2 linked regions of the Alkalinema sp. FACHB-956 genome follow. Each later gene encodes a partner of the first gene's protein in a complex. Links are inferred from orthologs where the notes say so. Each region holds a gene or a part of one and is shown on either strand. Other genes may lie near its edges.

Region 1 (4,029 bases):
GGCTATGGCACGGCGGGGCGATATGCCGATCACACTGGCCCAACTCAATGCCGATCGCACCACTCCCACGCTTGCAGTCCTAGCCATGGGGGGAATCGTCGCCTTGCTAGTACTACTAGGCAACGTAAAGACCACTTGGTCCTTCAGTGCCTTTAGTGTCTTGGGCTACTACGCTATTACCAATCTAGCGGCATTGCGCTTACCCGCCTCAGTTCGGCAGTATCCCCGCTGGACCGCTGGGTTTGGGTTAGCAGCCTGCGTCTTTTTGGCGTTTTGGGTGGAGTGGCAAATTTGGTTCGTGGGCTTGGGTTTAATTGGGCTGGGGCTGATTTGGCAAGCCACCCTACAGCACCGATCGAAGGCAAACTGATCTGAAACCTAGATCCCCGTCTCAGGGCATCCTGGAGGAAGACCATTAAATTGCCAAAAACAGGCTCCCTAGGGGATCAACTGCCCAATTTAAGCGCTTCAACAAACAGGCTGTAGGTAAAGCCGATTCTGAGGCCATTGACACAGTCTGCCAGCAAACTTCTGCGCCATTGAGCCTTGCGAGTGTAAACCGCTCGACTCGTCAACTCGGTCAGCAGAACTAAAATGGCTGCGACCCAGATGTCATACTCTGCTGCCTGACCAGCGGTAGTAGAAACAGCGGTTCCTAAAAAGAAGCCTAGCAGTAGGCACATCAGCAGCAAGGAGATGCGCCGCCAAGGATTGCGAAACCATTGCTCCATCTGGCCACTGGCATTCCCAAATAGGCGATTGAGGCGAGTATCTTGCATAGGAACTTGCTTAAGGAGAAGACTTAAAGAGAGGAATGATTTTACAGGAAATTCTAATGCCACAAATCCGTAAATGACTTGTTATACCTAAAAGAGAGCACACGGGGGAAAGGTGATGGGGCAACTAATTCAAGGGCGCAAGGTGGGTCTATTGCAGGCGATCGCGATCGCGGGCAGTGCGGCATTAGTGGTGAGTATTGGGAGTTTTTGGTTGGGACGCCTCAATCGAGAAGCTGAAATTGTGACCGGTAGTCAGGTTCCAGTCATTCCTGTAGACTCAGCCCCCCGCGACCCCTCAGCCATCCAATCCGTGTCCAACCCTGCCAAAGCAGATACGATCCCCACTTCAGGAACCTCGACAGGAACTGCAACAGGAGACGCCACGGCCCCCCTCGCCCCAGCGCAACGGGGCAATCTCCGCATTAGCAATCAGTCAGAGCATCCTGTGCGCATTGCCCTTCGATTTAAAGCAGACAAAATGAGTGGCGATAAAACGGGGGACAAATCCACCGCCTCAGTCCGCTATGAACCGCCTGCCCACTGGGATTTTGCACCGGGAGAAGGCAGCGATCGCGGTTTAGTCGTCGCCTTACCGGGGCGCGCCATTCAATTGAAAAAAGGCGATATCTTAGTGGCCTTTGCCCAGGACGGATCCCAGCGCTATTGGGGGCCGTTCATCGTGGGAGAAACCGATGAACCCCTGTGGAATCCCCAAACGGGAGAATGGAAGCTCACATTGGAGAACTAAACGTTAAGAGACTCAACGTTAGAACGCTAAACGTTAGAGCACTCAACATGGCTAGTGAACGAGTCCTGTCCGTGATAGAGATCCATGACTTGCGAGATGGGTAGGCGGGATTGGGCATTCAGGGTAAGGGCCGATCGATGGCCCCGATCGAAATGTTCTGCCGCTGCACAGGCAATCATCGCCGCATTGTCAGTACAGAACTTCATCGGGGGAAAGAGTACGCGGATCCCGTGGGGTTCGGCGGCTGCCTGTAACTGTTGCCGCAGGCCGCGATTGGCCGCCACACCTCCGCCCACCGCGATCGTCGTCAGCCCATAATCCAAGGCACAGGCGATCGCCCGTTTCGTTAGGGCGCGGGCAACGGTGGCCTGGAAACTGGCCGCGAGATCGGGAATTGGCAACGGATCCCCACTGGCTTCTAATTTTTGCGTCAGGCGCAACACCGCTGTCTTGAGGCCACTAAAGCTGGAATCGTAGGGATGGAAGCCCCCCTGGGGTAAGGACACCTGCCCTTCTGGGAGTGGGAACGCTTTGGGATTGCCCTCCGTTGCAAGGCGATCGATAATCGGCCCACCGGGGTAGCCCAGTTTGAGCAATCGCGCAACTTTATCGAAGGCTTCCCCCGCTGCATCATCCCGCGTCTGCCCCAGGACTTCATACTGCCCACAGTCTTTCACGTAGATCAGACTGGTGTGCCCCCCGGAAACCAACAAGCACAGAAACGGCGGTTGCAAGCTAGGTTCACTGAGGTAGGACGCATAGATATGGCCTTCCAGATGGTGCACCCCCAAAAAAGGTTTGTCATGCACCAGAGCAAGCGTTTTAGCCGCAGTCAATCCCACCAATAACGCCCCAATCAAACCGGGCGCACAGGTGCCTGCCACAGCGTCAATCCCAGTCCAGTCAAGCTTTGCAGCCTCTAGGGCTTGATCGATCGCCAGGTTTACCCCCTCCACGTGCTGGCGCGAAGCCACCTCCGGCACCACCCCCCCATATTGGCGATGGGTCTCGATTTGGGAGGCGACGACACTGGCCAAAACTTGACGATTCTTAACGATCGCTACCGCAGTTTCGTCACAACTTGTTTCAATTGCTATAACCGTTGCCATTTGCTGGTAACTTTTGGGTGGGAACTGGTATTCTCTCTTAGCTTAAACCCTTCTGGGGCAAGCGTAGGGGATACCTGACTCAACTCAATCAGTCCTCATACCTACGCAAAAAGTTCAATCCTTTTTGTTCAAGAAACTTTGCAATCTCTAAGTTAAAGGGAAACAACTCCATGCGACGATTGTGTGCTTTCGTTTTGGCTATCGCGCTGTGGTTCGGTTTCGTTTCCACCGCACCCGCCCACGCCATCTACGATAATCTCACTCCTTGCAGTGAATCTGCTGCCTTCGCTCAGCGGATGAAAGCATCGGCTAGCCCCACGGCTCAACGCCGTTTTGACCAGTACACCAAAGCAGGTTTACTCTGCGGTGAAGAAGGGCTTCCCCACTTGATTGTGGATAACCCTTCCCATGCTGGTGACTTCATTATTCCGGGTATTCTCTTCCTCTACATTGCAGGCTGGATCGGCTGGGCTGGTCGTAGCTATCTGCAAGCGATCAAGAAAGGCGAAAACCCCGAAGTTAAGGAAGTGGTCATTGATGTGCCTCTGGCGCTGAAGTTTATGCTGGGTGGCTTTGCTTGGCCCCTAGTTGCCTTCGGCGAAATCTCCACGGGCAAGATGTTTGCAGCCGAGTCAGAAATCACTGTTTCTCCTCGATAGTCATTCAACTAAAATCTTGCTTTTTGGAGGCTTGTTCATGGCACGTTATTTGTCTACCGCACCTGTCCTGCTCATGCTGTTGTTGACAGTAACCGCAGGGATTCTGATTGAGTTCAATCGTTTCTTCCCCGATCTGTTGGCTCATCCCCTATAAGATCGAATATAAGATCGAACCTCGATTCATGACTTGTTCATGAGAGCGAAGGGCGCAGGTTCTGCGCCCTTCTGCTTGTTTATGCTTGGCCGTTTCATCCTTGGCCCGATCGCATGTTTTCAGATGCTGTCTTTGCGGGCGGATCGGATTCGGGGGAAAGCGCCTCCGCCTAACAGCTCCCTATCTTGTCGCTTCTCCCTATCTTGTCGCTTCCGGTGTGGCCTCAGCCGTGGGACTGGGCTGAGCATTGGCACCCACTTTTGCGTTGGGATTCTTTTTCAGGGTGAAGTAGGTTTCTAGCACCTGGCGCGCCTTGGGACCCATGAGTGATCCACCTCCACCACCGGAATATTCACCAAAGGCAACGACGACAATTTCCGGCTTATCCGCTGGGGCATAGGCTCCAAACCAGGTGTGGGATCCTTTACCAAAATCCTCCGCCGTTCCGCTCTTGCCCGCGATCGCAACTTCACTGCTTCCCAGGGCATCACTCCCCGTTCCATAGGTCACCACTTCCCGTAGACCCTGCTGGAGAATCTCGATCGTTTTCGGCCTCATATTCAAGCTTTCTCGCCAGTTT
Region 2 (3,477 bases), on another replicon or contig:
ATTCTAAATTGGCGATCATTCAACCTTCGGCTGGGGTTCCATCTCGAACAGCAGCCATAACGATTTTTCGGGCGATCGGTGTGGCATGATGGCAGGAACGATCGTGCAATACCGATCGCTTAATTTCGCTATTTGAGGGACTGCTGTGAGTTCGGTTGAGTCATCCCGTCGCTTCACCCACCTTCGTAAAATGGGGGTTCTTTCCCTGCTGGGGTTTGCTGGGGGCCTACCCTTTTTGTTAACGGGCACCGGGCGGGCATTGCAGGCATGGCTCACCACCAATGGGGTTTCCGCCACCGTGATTGGTCTATTTGGGTTGGCGGCGCTTCCCTATTCCCTCAAGGTCTTTTGGGCTCCCTTGCTCGATCGCTACATTCCTCCGCTACTGGGTCGGCGACGGGGCTGGCTACTATTGGCTCAAATTGCCCTAGTGGTCGCGATTGTCGTCCTAGGTAGTCAAAGTCCTAGCCAACTGGCCCAACTCACGATTCACTCCAGCAACACCTGCGCAGCTTCTTCGTTCCAAGGGTTGTGCGAATTTTGGCAGGCTTTGATTACGATTCTTCCCAGTCCCTTCTTCCAGCTTGCCTTACTCGTGGCCTTTCTCAGTGCGACCCAGGATATCAGCGCCGATGCCTATCGAACGGATGTGTTGAAGGTGTCGGAAATGGGCAGTGGGGCGGCTTTTTTCGTGACAGGCTATCGGATTGCGTTGGTGATTGCGGGGGGCATAGCCCTAGCGATCGCCGATCCCAAAAATCCCCAGCATTGGTCATGGCAGCAGGTCTACTGGCTGGTGGCGGGGTTAATGAGTATTGGGATTGTTGCAACGCTGCTGGCTCCGGAACCGAAACAGTTCGCTAAACCGACCAGTATGCAGGCGGCGATCGTGCAGCCGTTCCAGGAATTCTTTCGCCGCATGGGCTGGCAGAGTGCAGTGGCGGCGCTTGGCTTTGTTGTGCTTTACCGCTACGGAGATGCCTTGCTGAACTCCATGGCTGTTCCGTTTTTGCTCAGTGCTGGTTATCAACAGGGCGAAATTGGCATTATTCAAGGAATTCTCGGCATCTTTGCCACGATCGCGGGAACGATCTTCGGGGGAGCCGTTTTTAGCAAAATTGGGGTGAATAAGTCCCTGTGGGTGTTTGGAGTCTTGCAGGCTGCGAGCAACCTGGCCTATTGGCTCCTAGCAACCTTTGGAAAAAGTGGGCTGTTAGTTTGGATTCCAACATTGACCAATGGCGTACAGGTGGGCGTGGGCCAAACGGATGCTGGATTGTTAGCCGCGATCGTGGTGGAAAACTTCTGTGGCGGGTTAGGTACAGCAGGCTTTTTGGGCTTCATGATGACGTTGTGTAATCCCCAATTCTCTGCTACTCAATTCGCCCTACTCTCTAGTTTGATGGCGGTCAGTCGCGACCTTTTAGCCTCTCCGGCAGGTGCTTGGGCCAATGCCCTGGGTTGGAGTAGCTTCTTTTTAATGACCATTGTGGCGGCGTTGCCGGGGCTGTTACTGCTGCCGATTTTTGCCCCATGGCAGGGGACGGCACAGCAAACCGGGGACGAATCCTAACGCCTCAGGACAATCAACAAATCGGATAGAGAATAGGATAAAGTTTAGAAAAGTTAACACATCACCCTGACAGCTATGGCTTTCTTCCGTCAATACATTGCGCCGCTGATTGTTGTCTTAGTCTTTGGCCTCGCCTTAGTGGCGGTGAGTGCTCGAATTTTTCTGCCTGCGGACATGATGGCTCCCGCACCGATTTCCGCCATTCCTGCTAACCAGTCAGCATTCACTCCAACGATCGCGTCCCGTCTCTAGACTCTCTACAGGTCTACCCCAAAGATCTACCCCAACTCAAGCCCAAAATCCGCTAGGGTCAATCCCCCGATCGCGGTGAGGGTCACTTGACGCCCCTCAGTTTCAATGCCTTGAGTCGCTTCCGGGTAGGTCAACTGAAGCAATAAGTAGCGATCGGGCTTGTAGGGCAATCGATCGCACCATTCGATCGCCATAATGCCCGGTTCAGCTTCGCTGCCGTCCCAATAGGTTTCTAGGTATAGATCCGCCGTTTCTTCGGGGGCAAGGCGGTAAAGATCCAAGTGGTAGAGGGGTAAACGACCACTAAAATATTCGTTAATCAGAGTAAATGTGGGACTGTCGATCGTCTCCTCAATCCCCAAACCTTGACCGATCCCTTGCACAAGGCTCGTTTTGCCAGCCCCTAAGTCACCCTCTAGCAAAATCACGGTGCTCGTAGGAAGGTGCTGGCCGAGATACACGCCAAAATCGTGCGTCGCGGCGGCATTGGCGAGATTCAGGGTGAGTTGTGAGGTGCACACGCGATCGGTCGAATTCAAGATTTCCCCTCGCTGTTGGTTGCCTTGGAACCGTTCCCTGGAAACGGGCTGATGGGAGGTAGCTAGTTGGGACAGTGGTTGATTTTGATCTAAATTATCTCGACTCATTCACGATCCTTTGCGGCGTTTATGCTTTTCAGCGTTATCCTTCTCGGTGGTAGCTTCTGACCATATCCTCACGGCTTTCCTGGGCATACAGCGCCCGATTTTGCCGCTCGTACCACCGGAGCAGCACCCCTGCTAATTGCTGGGGATTGTGGCGAACCCACCCCGTATCCGGATCCTCGTCAATCACGTCTGCCCGAATGATACGCCGACCCAGTTGTCCTACTGCTTCACTGTCCAACACGACAGGATAGGAGTTTTCCTTGGCATAGTGGGCGATCGCCTTGGCGGACGGTGGACGACGCTGGACGAGAACTGCATCAAACAGCGGTTGACCGCAAACCCGATCGATCGCGCGAATATGATCGGCTACGGTGAAGTCATCGGTTTCCCCCGGTTGGGTCATGACGTTACAGATGTAAACACAGGGGACTTGGCGTTGGGCGATCGCTTCAGCAATTTCCGGAACGAGAAGATTCGGAATAATGCTGGTGTAGAGACTGCCGGGGCCAATGATGATGTAATCCGCTTCGTGAATCGCCGCGATCGCCTTGGGGAGTGCTGGAGGGTTGGCCGGCGTACAGCCAATATTAACGATTTTGCCACCCGCTTCAGGAATATTGGATTCGCCTTCAATCCGCCGTCCATCTTCCATTTCTGCCCAGAGGCAAACATCACTCAAGGTGGCAGGCAGCACTTCCCCTTTGATTGCTAGAACCTTGGAACTGGCCGCAACCGCCCGCTCCAAATCTCCCGTCACTTCGCTCATGGCCGTCAGGAAAAGATTGCCAAAACTATGCCCGGTTAAGCCATCCCCGGCCTTAAACCGGTATTGAAATAGTTCAGTCATCAGCTTTTCTTCATCCGCCAGGGCTGCTAGGCAGTTGCGAATATCCCCCGGTGGCAAGACTCCAATTTCCCGCCGTAACCGTCCAGAGGATCCACCATCGTCCGCTACGGTAACGATCGCGGTCACATTGGTACTCGACAGCTTCAAGCCCCGCAGTA

What was found. The genes of interacting proteins can lie anywhere in the genome.
Region 2: the proteins of tsaD (region 1) and tsaE are in contact, whole or in part, in a crystal structure (PDB 6N9A), measured with the Thermotoga maritima proteins. The link is inferred for Alkalinema sp. FACHB-956 from one-to-one orthologs. Residues at the interface, in WP_004082750.1 of Thermotoga maritima: Cys10, Asp11, Arg49, His50, Leu82, Gly84, Gly135, Gly136, Glu154, Thr155, Leu156, Asp157, Asp158, Ser159, Glu162, Asp165, Lys166, Arg169, Leu170, Tyr175, Lys213, Thr214, Leu217, Tyr218, Gln221, Arg222, Asn324; in WP_004082108.1 of Thermotoga maritima: Leu37, Gly38, Lys46, Lys57, Val59, Lys60, Ser61, Thr63, Phe64, Thr65, Leu66, Met67, Val69, Pro71, Tyr82, Arg83, Leu84, Asp86, Asp88, Phe89, Asp93, Ile128, Asp130, Glu131, Arg134.

What each region holds. Positions count from the first base shown.
Region 1 is NZ_JACJRC010000003.1:313,155-317,183, reverse strand. What follows is about bases 596-3,448. They hold tsaD (tRNA (adenosine(37)-N6)-threonylcarbamoyltransferase complex transferase subunit TsaD), read right to left. Parts: upstream 2,637-3,448; coding sequence 1,554-2,636; downstream 596-1,553. Other genes in these bases: psaJ (photosystem I reaction center subunit IX), read left to right, coding at 3,333-3,448; H6G21_RS06465 (Photosystem I reaction center subunit III), read left to right, coding at 2,807-3,295; H6G21_RS06475 (hypothetical protein), read left to right, coding at 895-1,527; H6G21_RS06480 (DUF565 domain-containing protein), read right to left, coding at 596-779. In the rest of the region: H6G21_RS06485 (APC family permease), read left to right, coding at 1-370; more of H6G21_RS06480, read right to left, coding at 447-595; more of psaJ, read left to right, coding at 3,449-3,449; mrdA (penicillin-binding protein 2), read right to left, coding at 3,648-4,029.
Region 2 is NZ_JACJRC010000021.1:19,745-23,221, reverse strand. What follows is about bases 589-3,477. They hold tsaE (tRNA (adenosine(37)-N6)-threonylcarbamoyltransferase complex ATPase subunit type 1 TsaE), read right to left. Parts: upstream 2,326-3,477; coding sequence 1,852-2,325; downstream 589-1,851. Other genes in these bases: H6G21_RS18945 (gluconeogenesis factor YvcK family protein), read right to left, coding at 2,507-3,477; H6G21_RS18955 (hypothetical protein), read left to right, coding at 1,649-1,825; H6G21_RS18960 (MFS transporter), read left to right, coding at 589-1,573. In the rest of the region: more of H6G21_RS18960, read left to right, coding at 191-588. UniProt on the Escherichia coli protein: Required for the formation of a threonylcarbamoyl group on adenosine at position 37 (t(6)A37) in tRNAs that read codons beginning with adenine.